Regions from separate parts of the Shinella yambaruensis genome, predicted to be linked through region 4. Evidence: riboswitches for the same ligand, from Rfam matches in the RefSeq annotation. Region 4 holds a riboswitch; each other region holds the start of a gene.
What was found. A riboswitch is a leader RNA that binds a small molecule or an ion and turns the genes downstream of it on or off. The one in region 4 is predicted to bind cobalamin.
Positions count from the first base shown of each region.

Region 1 (7,112 bases), 1.5 Mb from region 4:
GCGACGAGCGGCTGCGGCAGGGCAAGGCCGGAGGTCTCGATGACGATGTGGTCCGGACGGTTCTCCCGCTCCAGGAGCTTCGTCATGGTGGGGATGAAATCGTCGGCGACGGTGCAGCAGATGCAGCCGTTGGTGAGCTCGATGATGTCGTCCTCGCTGCAGGCCTCCGCGCCGCAGCCCTTCAGCACGTCGCCGTCCACGCCGAGATCGCCGAACTCGTTGATGATGAGCGCGATGCGTTTTCCGCCCGCATTCTGGAGGAGGTTGCGGATCATCGTCGTCTTGCCCGCGCCGAGGAAGCCGGTGATGACGGTGGCGGGGATCTTCTGTTGCAGCATGGCTCAACCCTTCATTTTCAGCGGCAGTCCGGCCGCGATAAAATAGACTTCAGGCACGAGGGCGGCGACCTTCTGGTGCAGCCGCCCGGCATGGTCGCGGAATTCGCGCGCCATGCGATTGTCAGGCACGATGCCGAGGCCGACCTCGTTGGAGACGAGGACGATGCGGCCGGGCGCCTGCCGGATGGCCTCCAGGAGGCTGGAGGATTCGGCGGCGATGTCCCGCTCTTCCAGCATCAGGTTCGTCACCCACAGCGTCAGGCAGTCGACGAGCACGGCCCGGTCGGCCCGCGCCACGTCCCTTATGCGCGCGGCGAGCGCCAGCGGCTCCTCATGGGTCTGCCAGCCGTCGCCGCGATCCTCCCGGTGCCGCGCGATGCGCGCGCGCATCTCGTCGTCGAAGGCGCGGCCGGTGGCGATATAATGACGCGAGAGGCCGGTCTCGGCGACCAGCCTCTCGGCAAAAGCGGATTTTCCGGAACGCGCACCGCCCAGAACCAGGACGGCTCCGGGCGATGTCGATGTCATGTCAGGCAGCCTTGGCGATCTTCTCGTTGGCAAAGCCGAGCGAGAGGCCGAGCACGATCCAGAAGAACAGGGTCGTGGCCAGGGCGGCGACGGCGAATTCCGCGCCGAGCACGGCCGGAACGTTGCTGGAGATGTCGCCCGGCTGCGGCGCGCCATAGACCTGCGGCGCCGCGATCAGCACGATGCCGATGACCTTGGCGACGATGTTCTGCTTGAGGAACAACAGGTAGAGGCCGGCTGCCGAAAGGATGACGGTCGCGATCCACCAGACCTGGCGGTCGCCGAGATCGGCGGCGGGGAAGCCCGGAAGCTCCGGCGGCAGGCCGATGGCCGGCAACATGTGCACGGCAAGCCACCCCGCCGCGCCCCAGAGCGCGCCGTTCGCCACCGTGATCGGATGGCCGGAAACGAGGCTGAAGCCGGCGAGCAGCAGGCCGAAGCCGGCGCCGGTGACGAGGTTGGCGAGCAGCGTGCCGGAGAACCGGCTCATGCCGAACATGATGCCGCCCTCCTCGTGATCCTCGCCCTCATGGGCATAGGCGACGGAAACCGGCGAAAGCGCCGAGGCGATGTCCAGGATGACGGCGCCGAGCGAGGAATGGTCCTGCGTCTGTGCGGCGCCCTCCGTACCGGTGCCGGGCGTGGTGCCTTCCGCGGCGGGCGCGGCTTCGTCGCCGCCCTCGAATTCCTCGGCATGCAGGATGAGCGGAACGACACGGGCCTCCTGGGCGGCCGTCATCAGCACGCCGGAGAACAGCCCGGCCACCAGGGCGGCCAGGAGATAACGAACGATCATGTCGAAAACTCCTTAGTGGCAGGGAAAGCCGTAGGAGTGACGCGTATCGTGGGCCGTGTCATGCAGCACGGCGGAATTCGCAAGGCCCGCGCCGAACACCAGGAAGGCGCCGAGCAGGAGAGCGAAAACGCCGGCGACGAGACGGTCGTTGGCGGAAAGGGTAACAGAAGACGTAGTCGAAACAGCCATGACAACCTCCGTGCAGGCGGCGGGGAAACCTCCCCAGGTCGGACGAAATGTCCTTCGCATTGGCTGGCAGGTCTCCTGGCTCGCAGCGTCCGGCGTCCAAAAACGCCTGCGGGTCGCCCTCGCCTTCCCAGGCTCCGGCATCGCGAAAAGGCGGACGATTCGTAGAGAAAGAGGCGTCCAACCCCTGCTGATCGCGATGCCACCCAGTGGCTTTTCCGGCTGGTTGTCACGGCGCGGGGCGAAGGCACCATTGCCCCGTTCCGCGCAGATCCTCCCGTCCGGATGGGCGTCCCTCGCCACTCTACAGTCGCGGGGTCGGCCGTGATTGCAGCGCCCTGGTTGGGTCCGCCGCGTCACATTCCCATTTACTCCCCGATCCGTTTCCGGATCCGGGAACCATCCAATATCCCGGATGATTATGCTTCCGCCCCTGCGAAGTCAATCGACCGGCAGCGTCATCACCTGTGCTGAAACCGCCGTCCGGCCGTCGCGATCTCAATAGCCGGGGATGATCACCACGCCACCGCCGCCATTGTAATAGCCGTCGTCGCGATAGTAGCGCTCGTAATAGCCGTCGACCGGGCCTTCGAGCACGTCGTAGTCCTGCTGGTAGCGGCGCTGGCGATTCTGCCGGGCCTCGGCATATTGCGCGGCCTGCCGGAGAGCGCGGTACTGCTGGCGGGAGAGGTAGCCGTCGGCGCGGTAGCCGGACGCCCCCTGCCAGGCGGCGATCGCGGCGCGGGTGCGCGAACCGAAGACGCCGTCGACGCCATAGGTGTTGAAGCCGAGCATGCTCAGCCAGCGCTGCGCCTGCACGCGGGTCGAACGATCCATATAGGCCTCGCGGCGGTCGACGACCGGCTGCTCGGCCTTCCGCTCGGTTTCAGCGGTGGCCGTTTCGCTTTCCTGCTTCGGCTTGGCCGCCTGCCGGGCCGTGTCTGCCAGCGCCGCAAGGCGCTCGCGCGCATCGGCGACGAAACGGCCGTCCGGATATGCGTCGAGATAGGCGCGGAAGGCCTTTTCCGAACCGTCGAGCACGGCCTTCTGGAAGGTCTCCTCCTCGCGTTTCGCCGCATCGTCGGCGCGCTCGACGGCAAGGCCGCGGTTCTTCGTGTCCGCGTCCTGCGCTTCGTTTTCGCGGGCCGCGGTGTCGTTCGCCTGCGCGGCCCGTTCGGCGGCGGCCGCTTCCTCGGCGCGTTTTTCGGCTTCCTCGGCAAGGCGGGCCGCCTCGGCGGCCTTGGCCTCGGCGTCGGCAGCGGCCTTCGCGGCTTCCGCCTTCAGCCGTTCCACCTCGGCGGCCTTTTCCTCAGCAAGCTTGCGGGCAGCGGCGGCCTCTTCTTCGATCCGCGCCTTCTCGGCCGCGGCAGCCTTTTCCGCTTCGACGCGCCGGGCCTCGACCTCGCGCCGGGCAGCGGCTTCCTCTTCCGCACGCGCCTTTTCCGCGGCGGCGGCCTCTTCGGCCTTCTGGCGCTCGGCCTCGGCCTTCAGGCGGGCTGCTTCCTCCGCCCTGGCCTTCTCGGCGGCGGCCGCGGCCTCCGCCTTCAGCCGCTCGGCCTCGGCGGCCTGCGCCTCGGCGAGCTTGCGGGCGGCCGCTTCCTTCTCTTCCGCCTCCGCCTTCAGGCGCGCGGCCTCTTCGGCGCGGGCCTTTTCCGCCGCGGCGGCTTCCGCGCGCGCCTTCTCCTCGGCCGCGGCCTTTTCCTCGACAAGCTTGCGCGCCGCGGCAGCCTCTTCCGCCTTCTTCGCGTCGGCTTCCGCCTTCAGGCGCGCCGCCTCGGCCTTGGCTTTCTCGGCTTCCGCCGCTTTCTGCGCATCCTCTTCGGCCTTCAGGCGCGCGGCTTCCGCCTCGGCGTTGGCCTTTTCGGCCTCAGCCACCTTCCGCGCCTCTTCCTCGGCCTTCACACGCGCCGCTTCCGCATCCGCCTTGGCTTTCTCGGCCTCCGCGATCTTGCGGGCCTCCTCTTCGGCCTTGGCCTTTTCCCCAGCGGCCTGTTCCTCCGCCTTCGCCTTTTCGGCGGCAGCGGCCTGCTCGGCCTTGGCCTTGGCATCCGCCTCGGCCTCATCGGAGGCGCCCGTCGCCGGCTTCGCCTTGGCGGCGGCCTGCAGTTCGGCGATGCGCAGGCGCGCCATGGAGGCGAACGTGCCGTTCGGATATTGCTTCAGGTAGCCTTCATACTGCGCGACATCGCTGCCGGCGGAGACCTTCTGCCAGAGCGAGAACTCCTCTTCCCAGCGTTTGCCGGCGCTGCCGGCCTCCTTGCCGGTCGCAGCCTGGGCAAAGGCGACCGCCGGCTGGCCGGCGAGCGACAACCCGACGATGCCGGCGATGCCGAGCCGCACCAGAACGGAGCGTGCGAGAGGTCCAGAACCCATATATCCCACCCTTTCGGATCGCGCGAAGGCGCCAGCGCCCGGCGATCCCGGGCGGATTTCCGTCACTCCTCGCACCGAATTCTGGCGCAACTTTGGTGCGGCAGGCCGGCAGCGGAAGAACCCGATGGCTGAACGTTTCAGAAGGCCGGTTTAATCAGCCCGGGCTAAAAGGCCGTCGAGCCATCGCGGGTCGAGAACCGCCTCCAGCTCCGCCGCCACGCCGTCGAGCGCCGCATCGACGCTCGCCCGGTAATCGAAGCCGCCGCCCTCGATGCCGAAATCGGCAAGCAGCCCGGCGCGGTAGGCGTCGCTCGACAGAAGACCGTGCAGATAGGTGCCCATCACCCGCCCGTCGGGCGAGATCGCGCCGTCCGGCCGGCCGTCGATGCTGACGGGGGGACGCAGCGTGTCCGGCCCGGTGGTGCGGCCGAGATGGATCTCATAGCCTTCGAGCGGCACGTCATATTGCAGGGAGCGGGCCGTGCTGTTGCGCACGGTCTTTTCCGGCGCCATCTCGGTCTCGACCGCCAGCAGACCGAGCCCCTCGACCTCCCGCTCGCTGCCCTCGATGCCGAGCGGGTCGGTGACGCGGCTGCCGAGCATCTGGTAGCCGCCGCAGATGCCGATGATCCGGCCGCCGCGGCGCCTGTGCAGGGCAAGGTCGCGGTCCCAGCCGGCGGCACGGAATTCGTGGAGATCCGCAATAGTGGACTTGGAGCCCGGCAGGACGACGAGGCCGGCATCGGCCGGAAGCCGCTCGCCCGGCCGCACGAAGACGAGGTCCACCTCCGGCTCGGCCTTGAGCGGATCGAGGTCGTCGAAATTGGCGATGCGCGAGAGGACCGGCACGGCGACCTTCAGCGCCCCGCCGCCGCCCCTGGCGAGCCGCTCCAGCACCACCGAATCCTCCGCCGGCAGGCGCGCCGCCTCTCTCAGCCAGGGCACGACGCCGAAACAGGGCCAGCCGGTGAAGCGGGCGATCTCGGCAATGCCGCTGTCGAACAGCGTCACATCGCCCCGGAACTTGTTGATGAGATAGCCGGCGACCATGCGCCGGTCTTCTTCCGGCAGGATGGCGTGGGTGCCGACAAGCGAGGCGATGACGCCGCCGCGGTCGATGTCGGCGACGAGCACGACCGGCACGCCGGCGCGCGTGGCAAAACCCATATTGGCGATGTCCCCGGCCCGGAGGTTGATTTCCGCCGGCGAGCCCGCGCCCTCGACGACGACGAGATCGGCGCCGTCCGCGATCGTCTCGAAGCTTTCCATGACGGCGCCCATCAGCTTCGGCTTCAGCGCCTGGTAGTCGCGCCCCTTCGCCTGGCCGAACACCCTGCCCTGCACGATGATCTGGCTGCCAACGTCCGATTGCGGCTTCAGAAGCACCGGGTTCATGTGCACGGAGGACGGCACGCGGGCGGCCAGCGACTGCAGCCACTGGGCCCGGCCGATCTCGCCGCCATCGGCCGAGACGGCGGCATTGTTCGACATGTTCTGCGGCTTGAAGGGGCGCACCTTCAGCCCGCGATTGGCGGCAATGCGGCAGAGCCCCGCCACCAATACCGTTTTTCCGACATCCGAGCCGGTGCCCTGGAGCATGATCGTTCTGGTCATGCGGCCCTCGTAGCATTCCCGCTCGTCACCGAAAAGCCCTGACTTACCGCAATCTTGCCGCAATCTTCGCGCCGCCGGCGCCGCTTTTTCCCGGAAGGTCGCCATGCGCCGCAAGCATGGCTGTCATGCTGTCCTTTTTGCGACATGTCGCGCCGTGAACGACCATGGCTTTCCGTCCGGAGAACGCCTATATCAACACCATCACACAGCCGAGGCGCGTGGCTTCGGGTTTCAAGGACAAAGACAATGCTGTTCATCTTCAGCAAGCCGAACTTCGTACAGATCGCCTGGAACGGCGAAGCCCCCCAGAGCCAGTCCCGCGTGCGCAACGTCGTCATGGACGCGCCGCTCGGCCCGCTCGGCTTCATCCGCACGCGCAACGTCGGCTGATCCTTCGAGCGCGACGTCAGGTCCCGCTCGTATCCAGCGCCGTCTCTCTCCGGGAGGCGGCGTTTTTTATTGCCTTTCGCAGCCCTGAAACGGCGAAAGCCGTGCATCCCTTCCGGTGATGCACGGCTTGCCAAAATACGCATGGCGGCGTCCGACAAGAACGCGTCGGAGCCCAGGCACCCCGGTACGCAATACCTTTCCGGAGCAGGCGGCGGTGTCCCCCGCCGTGAAAGAACCAATAGCGGCACATCCTTACCGGACCGTTATCGGAAGCTTAAGCAAAGGTGAATCACGAACTTTTTTGAAAATTTTTGCGATAATTGATCGAAGGCCCGAAGCGGCGCATTCGGGACAGGATTTGTCCGCTTTCAGCGACCATCGCACCCGCCCTCGCGAATTGCACCCTGATCATTTGCCCTGATGCGAGCAAACGCCCATTTTTTCCACCGCAAGGTTGCTGGAATTTCAGCCTTTCGGCGCTCCGGGACAGCCCAGCGGCCATGGCCTGGCCGCACAGGAGGTTGATTTCTCTATGAGAACCCGTAGGCTGCCCTTGTGACGCACGAAGATAGGTCGCCGGTGACAGGGTTCCGCCGGCAAACCAGAAAAAGGCTCGGCGTCGCTGCAGCAGGGGGATTGGCTCGCCTCACCTGGCATCGGATCCCCGTGGCTGTCGCAAAACTTTCGGGCAGTCGGGACAACGCAGTAGCCTGCGCTGCCTTCCGGGTTGATCGCTGCATCCAAGACTGGGAGGTCTTAATCCATGAAGAAGCTCCTTGCTTCAACCATCCTTGCTGCCGGCCTTTACGGCTTTGCCGGTTCTGCCCAGGCGGCAGACTGCGGCGAGGTCTCGATCGCCGAGATGAACTGGGCCTCGGCGGGCGTTG
Region 1 covers NZ_CP150638.1:2,229,055-2,236,166, forward strand. The annotation lists gene cobW (cobalamin biosynthesis protein CobW) at 1-338, opposite strand, end outside; gene cobU (bifunctional adenosylcobinamide kinase/adenosylcobinamide-phosphate guanylyltransferase) at 342-866, opposite strand; gene WMC41_RS11000 (CbtA family protein) at 868-1,662, opposite strand; gene WMC41_RS11005 (CbtB domain-containing protein) at 1,675-1,851, opposite strand; cobalamin riboswitch at 1,900-2,267, opposite strand; gene WMC41_RS11010 (peptidoglycan-binding protein) at 2,347-4,221, opposite strand; gene WMC41_RS11015 (cobyric acid synthase) at 4,372-5,835, opposite strand; gene WMC41_RS11020 (hypothetical protein) at 6,082-6,225, shown strand; gene WMC41_RS11025 (ABC transporter substrate-binding protein) at 6,989-7,112, shown strand, end outside.
Region 1: another riboswitch for cobalamin. It lies ahead of WMC41_RS11005 (CbtB domain-containing protein); the one in region 4 lies ahead of WMC41_RS03630 (aromatic ring-hydroxylating oxygenase subunit alpha).

Region 2 (7,112 bases), 130 kb from region 4:
GTTGTTGCCGCCTTTGGCCCGCGTCTTGGCCAGGCTGGTGTAGGCCGTGTATCCATCGACTTGCAGGATACCATTGAAGCCAACGAGATGCCGCGCCACGCACTGCGCACCTCGGCTGTCTTCGAAGCGATAGGCGACCATCGGCGGGCTGGTTCCGCCATAGGGCCGATCATCGCGTGCGTAAGCCCAAAGCCAGGCTTTCATGGTCTTGCCCGAACCGGGCGCAAGGGTGGGTAACGTCGTTTCGTCGGCAAAGACCCTCTCGCCTTCCTTGACGCGCTCCAGGATGTAGTCGGCGCATATCTGAAGCTCGAAGCCCAGATTCCCCATCCATTGCGCCATCAAGTTCCGGCTAATCTCGACGCCATCGCGCAGATAGATCGCTTCCTGCCGGTAAAGCGGAAGGCCGTCGCCGTATTTGGAGACCGCGATATAGGCCAGCAGCCGCTCCGTCGGCAGGCCGCCTTCGATGATGCGCGCCGGTGCCAGAGCCTGGATCACGCCGTCACGCCCCCGGAAAGCGTATTTGGGGCGGCGCGTCACGATGACCCGGAACTTCGGCGGCACGACATCCAGCCGTTCGGAGCGGTCCTCGCCGATCAGCACCTTTTCCAGACCCTCGCATTCAGCAGGGATTTCCGGTTCGATGATCTCCTCAATGCGTTCGAGGTGAGCGGCAAAGCCCTTGCGCGGACGCGGCGCACGCTTCGGCTTGTCCCCGGCAGCGCGATCAAGCTCGCACTGGATCGCCGAAAGACCCGTCTCGACCTCCTCGAAGGCAAAGGACACCTGCTCGTCATTGACGGCCAGGTGCAATCGCTCGGACCGCGTGCCATTCTGCGTGCGCTGCAGGACCTTCATGATCGTCGTGAGGTTGGCGATCCGCTCGTTGGCCGCCGCCTCGACCGCCTGCAACCGGATAACCTCTGCCTCGGAGGTGACGAGCCGAGCTTCTGTAACCGCTATCCGCGCCTCGTTTGCCGCCTGCTCGCGCGCCATCGCCAGGACCATCGCCTTCAGCGCATCGACGTCATCTGGCAATTCGGAAACAGGCAAAACCATGGGAGGAATAGAGCACAAAAGCGGCCGTTTTCCCAAGCGTTCCCGCGACATGATTCATCTTGCCGCAGGCCGGTATCAGCCCGTCAGCAGCGGTCGCCGGACCTTGGCTGGACGGATCTTTTTCCAATCCATTCCGGCCAGAAGCGCCATCAGTTGCGAATGGTCGAGACGCACCCGCGCCGCCGATATGCCCGGCCAGCAGAAGCTGCTCTCTTCCAGGGTTTTTGAATAGAGGCAGACCCCGCTGCCGTCCCACCAGACAATGCGGACACGGTCCGCCCGTTTCGACCGGAAGACGTAAAGCGCGCCATTGAACGGGTCGAGGCCGCCATCCCGCACCAACGCCATCAACGATGCGGCTCCCTTGCGGAAGTCGACCGGTTGGCAAGACACGTAAACCACAACGCCGGAAGCGATCATGCCTTGCGCACCGCGCCGATAATGCCCGCCAACTGATCCGGATCGATATCGCCGCGTACCCGGATGACGATATCGCCAACCACAATCTCCACCGTCGCGCCGCCGCTCACCTCAAAGCGCGTGAACTTCGCCGGCTCGCTTTCCATCATGGTTCGACCGCCCAATGGCACCGTCAATGGCGCCATCGTCCCCATGGAAAGCGCCTTCCTGCGCCACGCATAAAGTTGCGACACGTCCAGTTCATAGGCGCGCGCAACCTCCGCAACCGTCCCTCCGGGCGAAAAAGCTTCCGCCACAAGCCGCGCTTTCTCGTCATCAGACCAATGCCGCGGCGAACGTCGCGACGGCGTTGCCGTCAAAACTTCGAATGTCCGGACCTGATTCACCTTGTCGCTCATATGACTCTCCGCATGATTCATGCAGAAAATGAGCTTCCGCGAACAAACGCGCTACGTGGGATCGCCTACACGCTTACGTTGCGTCAGTTCCATGTCTGCCTTTGCAACGGCGATCCCGTTCGGACCGTGCTTGCTCAGCGCGCCGCCGGCCGGCTTGAGAGTTTCAAAGGCTCCGCTCGACTGTTTGGCAGCATAACCGATGCCGGCCTCACCAGAGACCGTGGCGTCCGCGCCGCCCGCAGCGACGCGGGTCAGCGCTTCAGGCTGCTTGGAGAATGGCAAAATCTCGATTTCGGCTTTGCCGGCCTGCTTGCAAAGATCATTTTCGGCGATGACTGCCTTTTCGTGGTAGCTGCCGGACTGGATGGCAATCTTGCGGCCGCAAATATCGGCTGGGTCGAACTTAGTCGGGTTGCCGGCCTTGACGGCCCACATGCTGCCCGTGTCGGCATAACTGACGAAATTGACCGCTTTCATACGCTCGTTCGTGATCGAAAAGGCAGAAACGCCGATGTCGAACTTGGTTCCGAGAGCGGGCAGAATGGCCTCGAAGGCCGAGGTCTGAAAGTCGATCTTGACGCCGAGCTTCTTGCCGATCGCGTTGGCAATATCGACGTCGATGCCTTCCGGCGTCTGTCCATCCTTCTCGCTCAGGAATTCCCAGGGTGCATAGGCGGTGTCCGACCCTATGGTCAGGACGCCGGCCGCCTTGATTTTTTCGGGCAAACGGGAGGCCAAGACCTCCTCGACCTTGATCGCCGAGGTGTCGAAACTCTGAGCAAAGCTTTGACCGCTCAAGGCAGTCAAAGCGAAGGCGGTGACAATTGAAACATGAGTCAGGATCTTGATCATTTTTGTTCCCCATCTTGTTTGCGGCGGACCGGGTGACGCTTGGGAGGACCGACGTCTCCCTCGTCCGACACGCGCACTATGGGATGAGCGCAGTCGGCCGTCCAATAATAAGATCGGCCCACTCTATTCCAACAGGTTATTGGATGGCGCGCCGAAATCAGGCCGTTGACTTGCGCTGACTGTTGGCTACGGTGTCTTCGATGGTTCCTGACATGCCAAGCGACGTCAGGTGAAAAGGGAACACGGTGAGGACTACCCATCAGGGGCCGAGACCGTGACTGCCCCCGCAACTGTGAGCGGCGAGCAACCTCGAAAGACCACTGGTGAACCTCGTTCGGAGGCGCTGGGAAGGTGGAGGACGCGACGACCCGCAAGTCAGGAGACCTGCCATCACGAATGAAACCGAACCGGGCGGGGAGTCCGGTCAGGAGCAGTGATGGCGAAAGCATCTTCCCGGCCGGTGGCGACACCTGCCTATTGCGTGATTCAATCCGCGCCGCATCAGATCCTTGTTTGCAAAGGCTGCAAACGGACGGAGCGTTACCGCCGGCCCGGCGGAACCATGATCGCGAACCTGCGCGCGTCCATTGCCGAAACGAGCCTCTCCGACCAGTTCGAGGTTACGGGAACCGCCTGCATGGGCGGCTGTGACCAGCCGTGCTCGGTCGCCGTTCGTGCTCCCGAAAAGGCGAGCTGGCTCTTCTTCAACCTCGATCCAATCGAGGACGTGGCCGACATCGTGCGCTTTGCGCAGCTCTATGCCCAGCTCGATGACGGCTGGTGCCGCTCCGTCGACCGACCCGGCAAGCTCGCAAGCAACATCCTGGCGCGCCTGCCGGCGATGATCTATCGCCCGGCGCATTCCACGTCATGACCCACGCAGCAACCAGCACCTGCTATCGAAGGACCCCACGATGGAACGTGTTGCCCCGACGACTGCCACCGCCATGTCAGAGCATTGGAATGCTCGGGCATGGAAGTTTGACGCCGCGGCGTCCCATCGGCGCGACGCCTCGTCATGGCGGGCAGTGTTCGAAGCCGCACTCGGCAGCAGGCCTCAGGACGTCGTCGATCTAGGGTGCGGGACCGGAGCGTGCGCGCTCCTCGCGGCGAGCCTTGGCCATCGTGTCACGGCCGTCGATGGCTCTCTCGAAATGCTTTCTCATGGGAGAACCGCTGCTGCCGAGGCCGGCCTTGAGATCGACTTCATCCACTCGACCATGGACGAAGCGAAGCTTCCGGCGTCAAGTGCCGATGCCGTCGCGATACGCAATGTCCTGTGGACGCTCGAAAACCCGCCGGCCGCACTGGCCCTGGCGCGCGAAATCCTCCGGCCAAGCGGCAAACTTCTGCTGTCGGATGGGCTTTGGTATCGCCAACGCGTCAACAACAGTCGCGAAATCTTCGGGACAAACCTGCCCTTCTATAACGGTCTGACCGAGACCGATGCGCGTGCGCTGATCGCTGGCGCCGGCTTCCGCTCCGTTGAAAGCTGGCGCCACCTGATGCCCGGCGACCCTTACGGCTCCGTTTATGACGATCCGGATACCCCGATCACCTTCTTCGTTCTCACCGCAATCGCTCCGGAGTGATTTTCATGTCTCGCAATCTTTGGTTTTCCGCTTTCGTAACGGCGATGCTCGTCTCCCCCTTTTCCGTCTTTGCGCAGGAGGAGCTTCGCGTCGTGGAGCCGTTCCAGCTGCAACGGCTCGATACCCAGACCGGGGGGTTCCAGCTTCGCGCCAACGGCGTCACGGAGACGCTGGTACAGACGAATCCGGAGGCGGCGGTGCTGCCGGCGCTGGCCGAGCGCTGGGAGACATCGGCCGATGGCCTGAAATGGACTTTCTTCCTGCGCCCCAACGTCACCTTCCACGACGGAACCGCGATGACGCCGGAGGCCGTCGCGGCATCCTTCAAGGCGCTCCTTCCGACCGGCAATCTTATCAAGAACGCCAAGGTCAAGGATGTCAGCGCCGGTGACGGGACCGTGACATTCACGCTTGAGCAACCGTTCGCGCCATTCCTTGCCTACCTCCTGGACCCCGCCGTTCCGGTTCTTGCGCCCTCGTCGTTCGCTTCAAGCGGAGAACTCACGGCTATCGTGGCGACAGGACCGTACAGAATCGAAAAAGCGGAACTCCCGCAGGGCCTCGATCTGGTTCGGCATGACAGCTATTGGGGTGACGTCGCGAAAATCGAGCGTGTCCGCGTGGATGGCATACCGAACCCTGAGACCCGCGTGAACATCGCGCTGGCAGGTGAAGGCGATCTGGTGCTGGAAATCCCGACGACGGCCGTCTCGCGTATCGACCGCTCCGGAGAGACGCACATCGTCCGTGCACCGGTGCCTCGGGTCGTCATGATGCTGGTCAATGTCAAAAAACCGCAGTTCGCCGATGTCGAGATTCGCCGCGCGCTCAGCTTTGCCGTCGACAGACAAGCAATCGCCCGGACGATCATGGGCAACGAGGACCTTGCCGCGAACCAGTATTTCCCGCCCGCGATGAAGGGATGGCATTTTGAGGATTTCAAGCCGCAAACGCTCAACGTCGCCGAGGCGAACCGTATCCTCGACGAGCTCGGCTGGAAACCGGGGGCAAACGGGATCCGTGAAAAGGATGGCACGCGCTTCGCCGGCATGATGCGGACATTCCCGCAACGCGCATACCTGCCCGTGATTGCCGAGGCACTCCAGGCCCAGTTAAAGGCGATCGGCTTTGACCTCTCCATCCAGGTCGGGGAATCCAGCCTTATCCCGGAAGCACAGAACGATGGGACGCTCGAGTTGGGACTAGGCATCCGCACCATGATCTACCAGGTGCCGGATCCGGTGGCGCGCCTCACCAGCGACTTTGCGACCGACGAACCCAGCACAGATGCGACCGGAGCCACCGGATGGAAGAGCGAGGAGATGCGGGCAGCCGTTGCCGCATACAATCTCACGACCGATCCGGAGGCTCGCCTGCCGCTTCAGCGCAAGATGGCTGAAATCCTGCAGCACGAACTTCCCGTCATCCCGATCACGTTCACCGATGAGAAATACGCCGTCTCGGAGCGGCTGGAAGGCTTTGTTGCCGACCCGGTGATGCAGACGCGACCGCTCAATCATTTGTCGTTCAAGGACTGATCCATGCAGCGCGCGGTTCGTCACGCCGTTCCGCGCGCTGTTTTGCGCCGGGTTCTTGAGGCTCTCTCGGTCGCGTTGATCCTCGCGACGATCTGCTTTGCGCTTCTTCACGCCATTCCCGGCGACATGGCGCTGAGGATCGCCGTCAGCCGGTTGGGAACGGAAAATATGTCTCCAGCGGCGGTCGAGCAGATCCGCGACGCCGAGATGCTGTCTCGCCCTCTCCTCGTGCAGTATTTCGACTGGCTGAAGGCGGTCGCCACCGGTGATATCGGGCGCTCCTTCGTTTCCGGCCGGCCCGTGGCCGAGGAACTTCGGCAGGCTGGCGGATACACCCTGCGGCTCGCAGTTATCGCCTGGCTGCTCTCCTATGCATTGGCTTTGCCGCTTGGTATCGCGGCCGGTCTCAAGCCCGATGGCGCAATCGATCGGGCAACGGCATTCGCCGCGGCGGCCTTTTCATCGTTGCCGACCTTCCTGATCGGGATCGCACTCATCTCGATCTTCGTACTCGCCCTCAACCTGCTTCCGCCAGCAGGGTATCGACGACCTGAGCATCTCGTCCTTCCAGCCATCACGCTGGCCCTGGGGCTGATGGCGCCGTCTATGCGGGTCATACGCGATGCTGTCGCTGAAGTGCAGGCCTCAGCCTACATGACCTATGCTCATGTGAGAGGGTTTGGCAAAGTCAAAGCCTTCATACGGCATGGCCTGCGAAACGCGAGCGTTCCGATCGTCACCTTCGCGGCGCTTCAGTTTGCCTATCTCATGGACGGCTTTTTTGTCGTGGAGACCTTGTTCAATTTTCCGGGGATCGGGAACGCGATGGTATCGGCGCTGCTTGCACGCGATGTCCCAGTCGTCATGGGTTGTGCGCTTCTGATCGGCACCACCTTCGCGGCAATCAGCCTTGCCGCTGACCTCATTTGCATGTGGATGGATCCCCGGCTTGTGGATGAGGGCCATGGCAGCCGTTGATCAGCGCCTTCTTTGGACGATCGGGGCGGCTACGGCGGTGACGATTGTTACGATCGCCGTGATCATCGGCCGCGATCCTCTCCATCAGGACCTCGCGGTTGCCCTCGCGCCGCCATCCATGCTGTTTCCGCTCGGAACCGACCATCTGGGTCGCGACGTGTTCGCTCGCCTCTTCCATGCACTACCCCGCTCTATCGGCATCGCGACGTCAGCGATGGCAGCGGCGGTGGCCATCGGGACCTTGGTCGGGCTAGCCGCCGCGGTCTCCAACC
Region 2 covers NZ_CP150638.1:880,081-887,192, reverse strand. The annotation lists gene tnpC (IS66 family transposase) at 1-1,062, opposite strand, end outside; gene tnpB (IS66 family insertion sequence element accessory protein TnpB) at 1,138-1,482, opposite strand; gene WMC41_RS04355 (transposase) at 1,479-1,880, opposite strand; gene WMC41_RS04350 (transporter substrate-binding domain-containing protein) at 1,932-2,732, opposite strand; cobalamin riboswitch at 2,917-3,138, shown strand; gene WMC41_RS04345 (DUF1636 family protein) at 3,295-3,606, shown strand; gene WMC41_RS04340 (class I SAM-dependent methyltransferase) at 3,647-4,324, shown strand; gene WMC41_RS04335 (ABC transporter substrate-binding protein) at 4,330-5,862, shown strand; gene WMC41_RS04330 (ABC transporter permease) at 5,866-6,840, shown strand; gene WMC41_RS04325 (ABC transporter permease) at 6,827-7,112, shown strand, end outside.
Region 2: another riboswitch for cobalamin. It lies ahead of WMC41_RS04345 (DUF1636 family protein); the one in region 4 lies ahead of WMC41_RS03630 (aromatic ring-hydroxylating oxygenase subunit alpha).

Region 3 (7,112 bases), 1.2 Mb from region 4:
GGGCGGATTTGACGACCTGCGGCAGGAACATCTTTCCGGCGCCGAAAAGGTCGCCGACGACGTTCATGCCGGCCATCAGCGGACCTTCGATGACGTGCAGCGGGCGTTCGGCGTTCTGCCGTGCCTCCTCCGTGTCGATCTCGACGAATTCGGTGATGCCGTTGACGAGGGCGTGTTCGAGGCGCTTCTCGACGGGCCAGTCGCGCCAGGCGAGGTCGCGTTCCCTGGCTTCCTTGCCGGCCGCGCCCTTGAAGCGCTCGGCGATGTCGAGCATGCGCTCGGTGGCGGTGCCGCCGGCCTTCGGCACGCGGTTCAGCACAACGTCCTCGCAGGCCTCGCGCAGCTCCGGCTCGATCGTGTCGTAGACGGCGAGCTGGCCGGCATTGACGATGCCCATGTCCATGCCCGCCTGGATGGCGTGGTAGAGGAAGACGGCGTGCATCGCCTCGCGCACCGGCTCGTTGCCGCGGAAGGAGAAGGAAAGGTTGGAGACGCCGCCGGACACATGGACATGCGGCAGCGTCGCGGTGATCTCGGCCGTCGCCTCGATGAAGTCGACGCCGTAATTGTCGTGCTCCTCGATGCCCGTCGCGATGGCGAAGATGTTGGGGTCGAAGACGATGTCCTCCGGCGAAAGGCCGGCGACCTCGGTGAGCAGCCTGTAGGCGCGGGTGCAGATCTCCACCTTGCGTGCCTTCGTGTCGGCCTGGCCCTTCTCGTCGAAGGCCATGACGACGACGGCGGCGCCATAGGCGCGCACGAGCCTGGCATGGTGCAGGAAGGCCTCCTCGCCCTCCTTCAGCGAGATGGAATTGACCAGCGGCTTGCCCTGCACGCATTTCAGGCCCGCCTCGATCACCTCCCATTTCGACGAATCGATCATCACCGGAACGCGCGCGATGTCGGGCTCGGCGGCGATGAGGTTGAGGTATTCCACCATCGCCCTCGTGGAATCGATCAGGCCCTCGTCCATGTTGATGTCGATGATCTGCGCGCCGTTCGCCACCTGGTCGCGGGCGACATCGAGCGCCGCGGCATAGTCGCCTGCCGTGATCAGCTTGCGGAACTTCGCCGAGCCGGTGACGTTGGTGCGCTCGCCGACATTCACGAAGGGGATGGCCTCGGTCAGCGTGAAGGGTTCGAGGCCCGAGAGGCGCATGTGGCGCGGGATGTCGGGGATTTCGCGTGGCGCGTGGCGCGTGGCGGCCGCGGCGATGGCGCGGATATGATCCGGCGTCGAGCCGCAGCAGCCGCCGACGATGTTGACGAGGCCATCGCGCATGAAGCCCTCGATCTGCGCGGCCATTTCCTCCGGCGTCTCGTCATATTTGCCGAAGGCGTTCGGCAGGCCGGCATTGGGATAGGCGCAGACGAAGGTCTGGGCGACGGACGAGATCTCCGCGAGATGGGCGCGCATGGCATTGGCGCCGAGCGCGCAGTTGAGGCCGATGGAGAAGGGCTCGGCGTGGCGCACCGAGTTCCAGAAGGCCTCAGGCGTCTGGCCGGAGAGCGTGCGGCCGGAAAGGTCGGTGATCGTGCCCGAGATCATGACGGGCAGTTCGATGCCCTTTTCCTCGAAGACCGCGCGGGTGGCGAAGATCGCCGCCTTGGCGTTCAGCGTGTCGAAGATCGTCTCGATGAGGATGATGTCGGCGCCGCCGTCGATGAGGCCGCGCACCTGGTCGGCATAGGCGATGCGCAGATCGTCGAAGGTGACGGCGCGGTAGCCGGGATTGTTGACGTCCGGCGAGATGGAGGCGGTGCGGTTCGTCGGGCCGAGCGCACCGGCGACGAACCGGCGGCGGCCGTCCTTCTCGGCGGCCCTGAGGCCGGCGCGGCGGGCAAGACGCGCGCCGTCCCGGTTGAGCTCGTAGACCATGTCCTCCATGCCGTAGTCGGCCTGGGCAATGGTCGTCGAGGAGAAGGTGTTGGTCTCGAGGATATCCGCGCCGGCGAGCGCATAACGGTAGTGGATGTCCTCGATCGCGGCCGGCTGGGTCAGCGTCAGGAGATCGTTGTTGCCCTGCTGGTGGCACGCGCAGTCGCCGAAGCGGTCGCCGCGGAAATCCTCCTCCACCAGCTTGAGCGTCTGGATTTCGGTGCCCATGGCGCCGTCGAGCACGAGGATGCGCTCGCGCGCGGCGGCCTTGAGGGCGGCGAGGATCTCGCGCCCGTCGCGCCGCGGCAGTTCGGGGCCGAACAGGGTGTCCAGGTGCGATTTGGCCATGGCAAAGCCCTCCGGTGCAATGATCCTGCACCGGAGATCACATAAAGATATCTTTATGTCAATATGTCTTTATGCGACTGTGATCAGTGTACCAACCGATCCGACCCGGCCAGCGAGGCGAAAAGCGCCTTCAGGCGGGCGATATCCGGATCGACCTTTTCGTAGCGCGAAAGTTTCTGCACCTCCTTCAGCGCCTCGACGGCAAGGTCGGCACCGCGCGGCTGCCAGAGCAGCCAGGAGATGAAGATGGATTCCGGCTTTCCGGTGCCGGCAGGACCGTCATTGGTGATGGCAAGCATTTTCTTCCCCAATCGGAAAATTGGGGGATGACCGGACGCACGCTGCTGGAACGTCGCCGCGAGGCGACAAGCAAGCGCACCACTGGGACACCCCGCCCATGGACGTTACGACTGTCAGGGCAGGTCTCCTGGCTTGCGGGTCATCGCGTCTGTCTCGCCTTCCCGGTGACATCCACCAGTGGCCTGGAGCGACAGCAGCTCGCCGTTCACAGTTGCGGGGGCAGCGCCGGTCTTGGCGCTCCTTTCGGAGCATCGCACCGGCTTCCCTCTTAGCCTCCGAGCCCAATCGACTCGGAAGACCCTGACGCCGGCAGACTGGCTTGGGCGGGGCTGCAAGTCAATGGCGGGATCGCTCATGCACAGGCCGGCACGGGCGCCCGGAACTTTTGTCGCCCTCGCGCATTTGGCATCAGCCCGTCCTATGCGCCCCTTCGCCCGATACGCGGAGCGTGCGATTCACCAAAACCGCAGATGAGGGTCAATGCTGCGCCATCCGGTCCTGTTGACATGTTGCAAGTCTCTGTCCTTACGGCTAAAAAATGCCGTTTTCATGCACCACGCGGCCAGGATGCCAACCAGCGTGTCGCTTGAGCCATGTCCATCCCAGCCGCGTCGTCCGGGCGCCGTTTGGTCCCATGGCTGATCGCGGCACCGAGATGAAGCCTGCCCGCAAAAAACCGTTCGGCACAAAGGCCGTTGCCGGATGGTTCAACATGGCCGGATCCAGAATCAGAAACATGCCCCTTCACAATACGCCGCAAGCCTCCTCGCGCGACGCTGACGCCAAGCAGATCGACTATAACGATTCGATCCGCGCCACCTATCTGACGCTGGAGGAGCTGGCCGATTGCGGCGAGGCCCTGGCGCGCGACAAGGGCGCGCCGCTGCCCGGTTTCCAGCCCTTCGAATTCCGCGCCCGGCACAAGGAAAACGAGAAGGAAATCTTCCGCGTCTATCGCGCCACGGCCAAGGATGTTGAGGCGGGTGCCCAGATCACCCCGGCGGCCGAATGGCTGCTCGACAACTACTATGTCGTCGAAGAGGCGATCCAGGAGGTCCGCCGCGACTTCCCGCGCCGCTTCTATCGCCAGCTTCCGACCATCGAGATCGAAGGGCAGGTGATGCCGCGCACGCTGGCGCTCGCCTGGCTCTATGTCGCGCATACCCATAGCGGCGTCTCGCATGAGGGCCTCACCGCCTTCGTGCAGGGCTTCCAGAAGATCGACGCGCTGAAGATCGGCGAACTCTGGGCGCTGCCCTCCTTCATCCGCTTCGTGCTGCTGGAGAACCTGCGCCGCATTTCCAGCCGCGTCGAGCGCTCGCGCAAGATGCGCTTCAAGGCCAATGAGGTGGCCGACGAGCTGATCCGCCTCAACGATCCGGAAAAGTCCATCGCGCATCTCCAGACGCTGGAAAGCTTCATCGAGGACAACACCTTCGTCATCCAGCTGCTCTATCGCCTGCGTGACGGCCTGCAGGCCTCCGGTGCGGTGATCCAGTGGCTAGAGCGCAAGATCGAGAGCCGCGGCAGCGACCTCGAGGAGCTGATCGTCGCGGAGAACAACCGGCTTTCCTCCGGCAATGTCACGATGAGCTCGCTCATCAAGAGCCTTCGCGCGGTGGACGACACGGAATGGCCCGTCTGGTTCGAGAGCGTCAGCCGCCTCGACGAGGCGCTGCGCCAGGGATCCGACTACAGCGACCTCGATTTCGGCTCGCGCAACAAGTACCGCAACACGATCGAGCGTTTCGCCCGCCGCTCCGGCAAGTCCGAGCTGGAGGTGACCGAGACGGCGCTGGCGATGACGGCGGAAGACGCCGCGGCGCATGTCGAGGACCTCGACTACGAGGCCAATGTCGCCGCTTTCCTCGTCGGCAAGAAGCGCAAGCTGCTGGAAAAGCGCATCGGCTACCGGCCGTCGATCGTCCAGCGCATCGTACGCTTCGGCCGCAAGCTCGACTGGTTCGCCATTGCCGGCCCCAACATCGTCCTGACGCTTCTGGCGATGATCGCGGTCTATTATTTCCTCGATCAGCTCGATATCCCGGATGGCGCCTGGCTGATCATGCTGGTGCTCTTCGCGCTGCCGGCCTCCGAGGGAGCGACGGGCCTCTTCAACACGCTCGTCACCTTCTTCGTCACGCCGTCCCGCCTTGTCGGCTACGAGTTCAAGGACGGCATTCCCGAGGATGCGCGCACGCTCGTCGTCGTGCCGTGTCTGATCTCCAAGCGCGACCATGTCGACGAGCTGGTGCGCAACCTGGAGGTTCACTACCTCGCCAATCCGCGCGGCGAGATCTATTTCGCGCTGCTCAGCGACTGGGCCGACAGCCAGGCGGAAGAATCCCCCGCCGACCTCGACGTGCTCGACTATGCCAAGCGCGAGATCGCGACGCTCTCGGCGCGTTATGCCTATGACGGCCGCACGCGCTTCTATTTCCTGCACCGCCGCCGCCTCTACAATCCGTCCGAAGGCTGCTGGATGGGCTGGGAGCGCAAGCGCGGCAAGCTGCACGAGCTGAACCTCCTCTTGCGCGGCGACGGCGACACGACCTTCCTGCCGGGCGCGAACATCGTGCCGGCGGACGTGAAATACGTCATGACGCTCGATTCCGACACGCGCCTGATGCGCGATGCGGTGACGAAGCTCGTCGGCAAGCTGCACCACCCGATCAACCGCCCGGTCATCGATGCGGAAAAGGGCGAGGTCACCGCCGGCTACAGCATCCTGCAGCCGCGCGTCACGCCGTCGCTGACGACGGGCAAGGAAGCCTCGACCTTCCAGCGCATCTTCTCCGCCGACCGCGGCATCGACCCCTATGTCTTCACCGTGTCCGACGTCTACCAGGATTTCGTCGGGGAAGGCACGTTCACCGGCAAGGGCCTCTACCATGTCGATGCCTTCGAGACGGCGGTGAAGGGCCGGATCGAGGAGAATTCCGTCCTCAGCCACGACCTGCTCGAAGGCTCGCTCGCCCATTGCGCGCTGGTGACGGATGTCGAGCTCGTCGAGGACTTCCCGACCCGCTACGGCACCGAGACCTCGCGGCAGCATCGCTGGGCGCGCGGCGACTGGCAGCTGCTGCCCTACATCTTCGGCCCATCGAGCGGCATTTCCATGCTCGGCCGCTGGAAGATGTACGACAACCTGCGCCGCAGCCTGATCCCGATCGGCTGGCTCGTCGCCTCGGTCATGGGCTGGTACTACATGGAGCCGCGCCAGGCGCTGATCTGGCAGCTCGTGCTGATCTTCCTGCTCTTCGTCGCCCCGACGCTCTCGCTGATTTCCGGCGTCATGCCGCGCCGCAACGATATCGTCGCCCGGGCCCATGTGCATCGCGTGATCTCCGATATCCGCGCGGCGAACGCGCAGGTGGCGCTGCGCATCGCCTTCATCGCCCATTCGGCCGCGCTGATGGCCGACGCCATCGTGCGTTCGCTCTACCGCACCCTCGTCAGCCGCAAGCTGATGCTGGAATGGCGCACGGCCGCGCAGGCCGACAGCGCGGCGCGCGGCGGCATCCTCGCCCATTACAAGTCGATGTGGCAGGCCCCGGCGCTCGCGGCCCTGTCCGTGGCGCTCGCCATGGTTTCCGACACCGGCCTTCCCTTCATCGGCATTCCCTTCGCGCTCGTCTGGGCGCTCTCGCCGATGATCGCCTGGTATGTCAGCCAGACGGCCGAGACCGAGGACCAGCTCGTCGTCTCCGACTACGTCGCCAACGAGCTGCGCAAGATCGCGCGGCGCACCTGGCGCTACTTCGAGGAGTTCGTCACCGCCGAGCAGCACTACCTGCCGCCGGACAATTTCCAGGAAACGCCGCAGCCGGTGCTCGCCGAGCGCACGTCGCCGACCAATATCGGCGTCTACCTGCTCTCGGTCATCTCCGCCCGCGATTTCGGCTGGATCAGCTTCGAGGAGACGGTGCGCCGCCTCGAACAGACGATCGCCACCATCGACGGCATGCCGAAATATCGCGGCCATCTCTACAACTGGTATCGCACCAACACGCTGGAAACGCTGGGGCCGCGCTATGTCTCGGCGGTCGACAGCGGCAACCTCGCCGGCCACCTCATCGCCGTCTCCTCGATGTGCCGCGAATGGGCCGAAGCCCCCTCGGCGCATCTCCAGGGCAGCCTCGACGGCATCGGTGACGTCGCCTCGATCCTCTCTGAAACGCTGAAGGACCTGCCGGACGACCGGAAGACCGTGCGCCCGCTGCGCCGCCTCATCGAGGAGCGCATCGTCGGCTTCCACAATGCGCTCGCCGCCGTCAAGCGCGAGCACGAATTCGCCTCCATCCGCGTCATCAACCTCTCGGTGCTGGCGCGCGACGTCAACAAGCTGATCGTCAATCTCGACCACGAGATCAAGTCCGCCGAGAGCGGCGAGCTCGCCCGGTGGGCCGGCGCGCTGGTCTCCACCTGCGAGGCGCATATCGCCGACAGCGTCTTCGACCTCGGCAGCATCGAGGGCCTGCGCGAGCGTCTCGTCGTGCTGCGCGACCGCGCGCGCGACATCGCCTTCTCGATGGATTTCGGCTTCCTCTTCCGCCCGGAACGCCGGCTGCTGTCGATCGGCTAC
Region 3 covers NZ_CP150638.1:4,139,181-4,146,292, reverse strand. The annotation lists gene metH (methionine synthase) at 1-2,227, opposite strand, end outside; gene WMC41_RS20170 (hypothetical protein) at 2,311-2,526, opposite strand; cobalamin riboswitch at 2,628-2,845, opposite strand; gene WMC41_RS20165 (hypothetical protein) at 3,059-3,265, opposite strand; gene WMC41_RS20160 (GH36-type glycosyl hydrolase domain-containing protein) at 3,264-7,112, shown strand, end outside.
Region 3: another riboswitch for cobalamin. It lies ahead of WMC41_RS20170 (hypothetical protein); the one in region 4 lies ahead of WMC41_RS03630 (aromatic ring-hydroxylating oxygenase subunit alpha).

Region 4 (7,112 bases):
CAACGGCGTTGGCATCCACCTCCTGCTCGCCGGCACCGGCGCGGATGGCGATCTCCTCAGGCGCGGGGGCGGCGGCCGGCTGGAAGCTCTCCTCGTGGTAACGCTCCATGTTGAAGCCGCAGACCTTCAGCATGTCGCGCACGCCACGCATGAAGGGCTCCGGGCCGCAGCAGAAGACGGTGCGGTCGCGGAAGTCGGGCGCCAGAAGCGAGAGACGGGCGGCGTCGATGCGGCCGCGCAGGCCGTGCCAGCCGTCGCGCGGATTTTGCCCTTCCACGACGAAGCCGAGCGCCAGCTTCGGCATCTGCGCGGCGAGGCATTCCAGCTCCGCCTTGAACAGGAGGTCCTCGGGCTTGCGGGCACAGGTGACGAAGGCGACGTCGGACTGCGGGGCGCAATCCGACATCCAGCGCGTGCCGATCGAGTTCTTCTGCGCCTTCACCGTCACGGAAACGGAGAAGGGGCGCGAGGGCGTCGAGGAGAGCGTGTAGGTCCGCATCACGGGCTCGTCTTCCGACACCGGCAGTTCCAGCGTGACGAACTGGCCCGGCAGGTAGCGGAACCAGTTGTCGCGATCGGAGCGGAAGGTGAAGGTCATCACATCCGATGTCTCCACCGTGGCGGCGATGCATTCCAGCATGTGCTGGCGATCGTTCCACGGATGAAGCTCGTCGAAGTGGCGGAAATGGCTGGCGATCGTCATGTCAGGCCACCCGCGAGAGCGGCTTCCTGCCGCCGTCGAGCCGGTCGATCATGAAATTCGCATACCATTCGACGAACTGCATGACGCCGCCCTCGTCCTCCGGCGAATAGGGGCCGGGCTGGTAGGCCGGCGAGCGGATGCCGAAGGCGTTTTCCTCGACGATCCGCCGGTCCTGGTCGTTGGTCTCGGTCCAGACATGGGTGAGCTCGTCGAGACGGTAGTCGACCCCCTCGACGGCGTCCTTGCTGACGAGCCATTTCGTCGTGACCTGCGTCAGCTCGGGACCGAGCGGCAGGACGCGGAAGGTGATGGCGTGGTCGGCGAGCACATGGTTCCATGTCGTCGGATAGTGGAAGAGCAGCAGCGTGCCGATGTGGCTTTCCAGCACCTCATTGGATAGGGGGCGCTGGACGGCCCGGGCCCCGGACATGGTGTAGCTTTCGGCATCCTGGATGAGCGGCATGCGCGCGGCACGGAACTGGCCGGTCGGCGACATCCTGAATTCGCTCGGCAGGCCCGCGGCCTCGCACTTTTCCCAGTGCGCGGCGATGACCGGATCGTCCTTGGCGCCCTGTACGCCCGTCGCGGTCGGCGCCTCGGGGTAGGTGCGGCAGAGTTCGGGATGGTTGGCGGCGCAATGGTAGCACTCGCGGTTGTTCTCCCAGACGAGCTTCCAGTTGCCCTTCTCGACGATCGTGCTTTCGAAGGCGACCTTCGTCTCGCCGAGGCGGTGGCGGGCGAGATAGGGCTCGACCGTGGCGCGGAACGGCGCGAAATCGGGGGCTTCGTCGGCCAGGCAGAGGAAGATGTAGCCGCCGACGGTCTCGCAGTGCACCCGTTTCAGGCCATGCTGGCTCTTGTCGAAATCCTCCGCCATGTGGCGGGCGAAGAGCAGCGAACCGTCCAGCTCGTAGGTCCACTGGTGGTAGGGACAGACGAGCTTGGCCGAGGAGCCCCTGTGCTGCGTGCAGACGCGCGAGCCGCGATGGCGGCAGGAATTGTGCAGGGCGCGCACGGTGCCCGTGCGGTCGCGGGTGATGACCACGGGATAATCGCCGATCTGCACGGTAAAATAGTTGCCGGCCTTCGGGATCTCGCAGTCATGGCCGACGAACAGCCAGTCGCGGTACCAGATCGTCTCCAGGTCCAGCTTGTAATGGTCGGGGTCGATGTAGAAGGCCTGCTCGAGGCTATGGCCCTCGCGCCGGTTCTTGAGCTTGCGGAGCACGTCGCTGCGAATGTCCATGCCGGATCCTCGGATTGCAAATTGGGGATACGGCGCACGGAAGGAGACGGCATCCGGGCGCAAGGCGCACGGACTGCACGCTTCCCGGCCGCCCGCCGCAGCCAGTCACGATCGTTGCCCAAGGCTGGTTTCCGGGCTGAGGAGCGTCCTTGCGGACCATCGCGGCGCCTTCCCGGACATCTTGTCCAGTGGCGTCCTGCCGCGTTTTCTCCAACACCGTTGCGGGGGCAGCGCCGGATTTCAACCGGCTTCCCAATTCTCCGCCTTTTCGGGCGGCACCTCGAGTGTCCTTATCTAAGCGCAAGAATCGGCGAATGACATGCCAGAAAGCGACATGCCATTCCGATTTGACGACAGGAGGAAAACAGCGGGAGCCCGAACGGGCCTTCACAATATTGCATATATTTCAATCAATTATGCAAATTAAACGGGCACGCTGACCGCATCGGAGGCAGGCCGGCCGCCGGGCTGCCACATTTGCCATATTGCGACCCGGCGTACCAAAGGAAACAGGAGCGCCCCGGCAAGGAATGCTTAACGCGGTTTCCATAAACTTGCCGCAGGGAAGCGCGAGGATGGAGTACCGGCGCGTGCAGCAAACCAAGTTCCGTTATTACGACGCGGTCGCCTACAAGCGTGCGAACCAGCCGAAGCCGGCGGTGCATACCGAATTCCTGCGCACCGGCCGCATCGACCGGAACCTCCCCTGGAGCCCGAGCGAGAAGCGTTACCTCACCTACCAGGAGGTGGCCGAGCGCACCGGCCGCAAGCTGGAAAATGCCGGTAACGTGACGCATGACCGCATCAACGGCTTCCACCAGTCGATCCGCTTTCCCAAGCTGATCTTCCACCGCACGCTCGCCCAGACGCCGCATCTCGGCTATTGCCACATCACCGTCGCCAATTCCCGCTTCGCGGAATTCGAGAACGTGCAATGGGCCTTCTACATGGCCAATTTCTTCGCCGAGATCGGCGAGGAGGAGCAGTTCTTCGCCGATATCTCGAAGACCGCGAAGCGCATGTACTTCGCCGTCGCCATCACGCCGGCCGAAGAGGAAGGCCGCCTGCAGATCGACCGCAAGGTGCGCGGCAACGGCGTGCTCTTCCGCACCGACGATCCCAAGCTCGCCATGAAGAACGTGCTGATGCTCGGCGCGCGCAACGAGGCGCTGCGCAAGATCATCCACGCGCTGTAGCCCCTTCCCCGCCGCGTCAGGCCCGTCCCGACGGCCGGCAGATCATCCATTCCTTGCCGGCCGGGAAGGGTTGGGGTGAGGATGGCCTTGCGACAGCGCCCCTTGGCTTTTGCCGGAAAAGCCCTGTAAAGGAAGCCCGGACAAGGAAGGGCGACATGGCGGACATCGTGGATACGCGGACGGATGCGGAGGCGGCGCTGGCACGGGCCTGCGAGGCGCTCGGCCGGGGCGTGCCGGTCGCCATTCCCACCGAGACGGTCTACGGCCTTGCCGCCGACGCCACCAACCCGCTGGCCATCACCCGCATCTACGAGATGAAGGGCCGGCCGCGCTTCAATCCGCTGATCTGCCACATGGCCGACCTTGCCATGGCCGAGGCGCATGCGGTCTTCGATCCGCTGTCGCGCGCGATCGCCGAGGCCTTCTGGCCGGGGCCGCTGACGCTCGTGCTGCCGATCCGGCCGGCAAGCGCCATCCATCCGCTTGCCCGCGCCGGGCTCGACACGATCGGCATCCGCGTGCCCAAGGGTTTCGCCAGCCGGCTGCTCTCGGCCTTCGGCCGGCCGCTCGCCGCCCCCAGCGCCAACACGTCCGGCCGCATCAGCCCGACCACCGCCCGGCACGTCGCCGAGGATTTCGGCGCGAAGCTGGAGCTGGTGCTGGATGCGGGACCGGCGGTCGTGGGGCTGGAATCCACCATCCTCAAGGTCGAGGGCGAGACGATCCGGCTGCTCAGGCCCGGCGGGCTGGATGCCGCCGAGGTCGAGCGCGTCACCGGCCGGCCGGTCCTGCGCAACGAAAAGGCAGGCGCCGCGATCGAGGCACCGGGCATGCTCGCCTCGCATTATGCGCCCGATGCGCCGGTGCGGCTCGATGCGCGCGACGTGGCGCCCGGCGAGGTGCTGATCCGCTTCGGCGGCACGGCGCTGCCCGGCGAGACCGATGCGGTGCTGGTGCTGGACCTCAGCCCCGCCGGCGACCTCGCAGAGGCGGCCGCCAACCTCTTCGGCTACATGAAGCAGGCGGATGCGACGGGCGCGCGCTCCATCGCCTTCGCACCGATCCCCGCCCGCGGCCTCGGCGAGGCGATCAACGACCGCCTGCAGCGCGCCGCCGCCCCGCGCGGCTAGGCGCCCGGCTGGCAGGCGCTTCGAAACGAAGTGCACTCTCCCGTTCCGGAGAACACCCGGGCAGCATCGCGACCGCTTCATGCGCACCCTGCCCTCTTGATTTCCGGCATGCCGTTGGCGCAAAACCGTTGCATACCTTGCGCGCCATGCTTCAGGCGTTTCCACACCGTTTCCGATGCAGGCCGTTCCGCCCCTTGCGGCACGGCGCCAACGAGGACAGAGCCATGATCCAGGCGACGCTTTCCCCCGACCTCATCGATCGCTTCGCCGCCATCACCGGCCCGGCCCATGCGCTGACGGCGGACCGCGACATCGCGCCCTACCTCGTCGAAAGCCGGGGGCTTTATCACGGCACCTCGCCGCTCGTGCTGCGGCCGGGCTCTGTGGAAGAGGTCTCGAAGATCCTGGCGCTCGCCACCGAGACACGCACGGCCATCGTGCCGCAGGGCGGCAATACGGGCCATGTCGGGGGCGCGGCGCCCCGCGAGGGGGCGATGGATGTCGTGCTGTCGCTCTCCCGGCTCAACCGCATCCGCGATGTCGATCCGGTCGGCAATGTCGTCGTCGCCGACGGCGGCTGCGTGCTTGCGGCGATCCAGGAGGCGGCGGAGGCGGTGGACCGGCTGTTCCCGCTGTCGCTCGGCTCGGAAGGCTCCTGCCAGATCGGCGGCAACCTTTCCACCAATGCCGGCGGCACGGCTGTGCTCGCCTATGGCAACATGCGCCAGCTCTGCCTCGGCCTCGAAGTCGTGCTGCCGACCGGCGAGGTCTGGAACGGCCTGCGCCGGCTGAAGAAGGACAATACGGGCTACGACCTGCGCGACCTCTTCATCGGCGCGGAAGGCACGCTCGGCGTCATCACCGGCGCGGTGCTGAAACTCTTCCCCCGGCCGCTCGGCCACGAGGTGGCCTTCGCCGGGCTGAAATCCGTCGCGGACGCGCTCACCCTCTTCGAGCGCGCCTCCAGCCGCTGCGGCACCGCGCTGACCGGCTTCGAGCTGATGCCGCGGCTCGGCGTCGACTTCACCACGCGGCACATTCCGGGCGTGCGCGACCCGCTCGCCAGCCGGCACGACTGGTACGTGCTGGTCGACATCTCGACGTCGGACGCGCCGGAGACGGCGGCGCGCATGATGGAGGCGCTGCTGGCTGAGGGCATCGAGGCGGGGCTGGTCGAGGATGCGGTGATCGCCGCGAGCGAAGAGCAGCGCCGGGCGCTCTGGCACATGCGCGAGAGCATGTCGCCGGCGCAGAAGCCGGAGGGCGGCTCGATCAAGCACGACGTCTCCGTTCCGGTCTCGGCCGTCCCGACCTTCATGGCGGAGGCGGATGCGGCGGTCATGGCGGCCATCGACGGCGCGCGTATCTGCTCCTTCGGCCATATGGGCGACGGCAACATCCACTACAACATCTCCCAGCCCGTCGGTGCCGACACGGCGGCCTTCCTCGGCCGCTGGCGCGAGATCAACGACCTCGTGCACGGCATCGTGCTGAAACATGGCGGATCGATCTCCGCCGAGCACGGCATCGGCCAGTTGAAGCGCGACGAGCTCGCGGCGATACGCGCGCCGATCGAGATGGACCTGATGGCAAGGGTCAAGCGGGCCTTCGACCCCGCCGGCATCATGAATCCCGGCAAGGTCGTCAGGAACTAGAGTAGTTCCGCTTTTCTTCGAATCGCGAAAACGCTCTGTCTGTTTGTTTAACGCAATTGCGGACGCAAGACCGCGCCGCACTTTTGCTGGAATTGCTCCAAGCGGTCAGCCGCCGGTGCGCAGCTGCGCCAGCGACATCATGAGATCGGCGCTGATGCCGGCCGAGCCGGAACTGGTGAGCACCGACAGCGCCGGGTCCGTCGTGCTCTGGTTTTCAAGGTCGTAGAGCACGGAGAACTTCACGATCATCTTGGAGACCTTTTCCGGATCCTGCAGGTCCTTCAGTTCGAGATAGCGCTCGATCATGTCGGCCTGGGCATCGACGTCCGCGCTGGCGATCTCGTCCGGCAGCTGGTAGAGCACCTTGAAGACCTCGAAGAGCGCGTCGTCGGCCAGCAGGTCGTAGGGGCTCGAAACCGTTTCCGCCTTGCGCTCGAAATAAAGCGCCAGGCGCACGCCGGCATTGTCGTTGCCGGCATCCTCCTCCAGCTTCTGGCGCACATAGCTGTCGACCGTCTGGTAGATGCCGCGGCGCGACTGGATCTCGGCATCGTCCGGCCGCATGACCAGGCCCTCGGCATTGAAGTTGAACGAGGCGACGATCCTGCGGAAGGCGCGGTCGGGCTGCTGGTTGGCGAAGCTGTCGGGGTCGTCGAGATCGGAGGTGAAGATCTTCGCCATGAATTCGGCGTCGACGCTTTCCGTGTCGATGCCGTTCGCCACCAGCACGAAGGCAACGAGGCGCGCGTCGGAGAGGAATTCCTCGACGCTGTCGATCTTCTGCATCTGGGCGGAGTAATATTTCGCTTCCTCCTCCGCCAAGGTCTTGTCATCTTCCGTTCCGAAACGGGATTTCGCGGTCACATAGGCGCGCGACATGACGAGGATCTCGGATTCCGACTGTGCCAGCTTCGGCGCCGTGATGTTGCCGTCCGCCCCGAAATTGAACGCCTTGGCGAACTCCACGAAGCGTTCGTCCTTCAGCCGGTACACATAGCTCTTCGGGTCGTTGAGGTCGCTCTTCAGCACGTTCTTGATCGTCAGGGCCGAAACCTTGGCCGGATCGAGGCCGTAGGCCTTCAACGCGAAGTCGTAGACGCTCGCCTCGCCGACGAAGTCGCTCACGGTCTGCACCGCGGCGATCTGGCTCTTGAAGCGCTTGATGGCCAGTTCGTCCGCCTC
Region 4 covers NZ_CP150638.1:750,725-757,836, reverse strand. The annotation lists gene WMC41_RS03635 (flavin reductase family protein) at 1-703, opposite strand, end outside; gene WMC41_RS03630 (aromatic ring-hydroxylating oxygenase subunit alpha) at 705-1,949, opposite strand; cobalamin riboswitch at 2,055-2,247, opposite strand; gene WMC41_RS03625 (DUF6656 family protein) at 2,540-3,145, shown strand; gene WMC41_RS03620 (L-threonylcarbamoyladenylate synthase) at 3,301-4,275, shown strand; gene WMC41_RS03615 (FAD-binding oxidoreductase) at 4,500-5,930, shown strand; gene WMC41_RS03610 (DUF1217 domain-containing protein) at 6,036-7,112, opposite strand, start outside.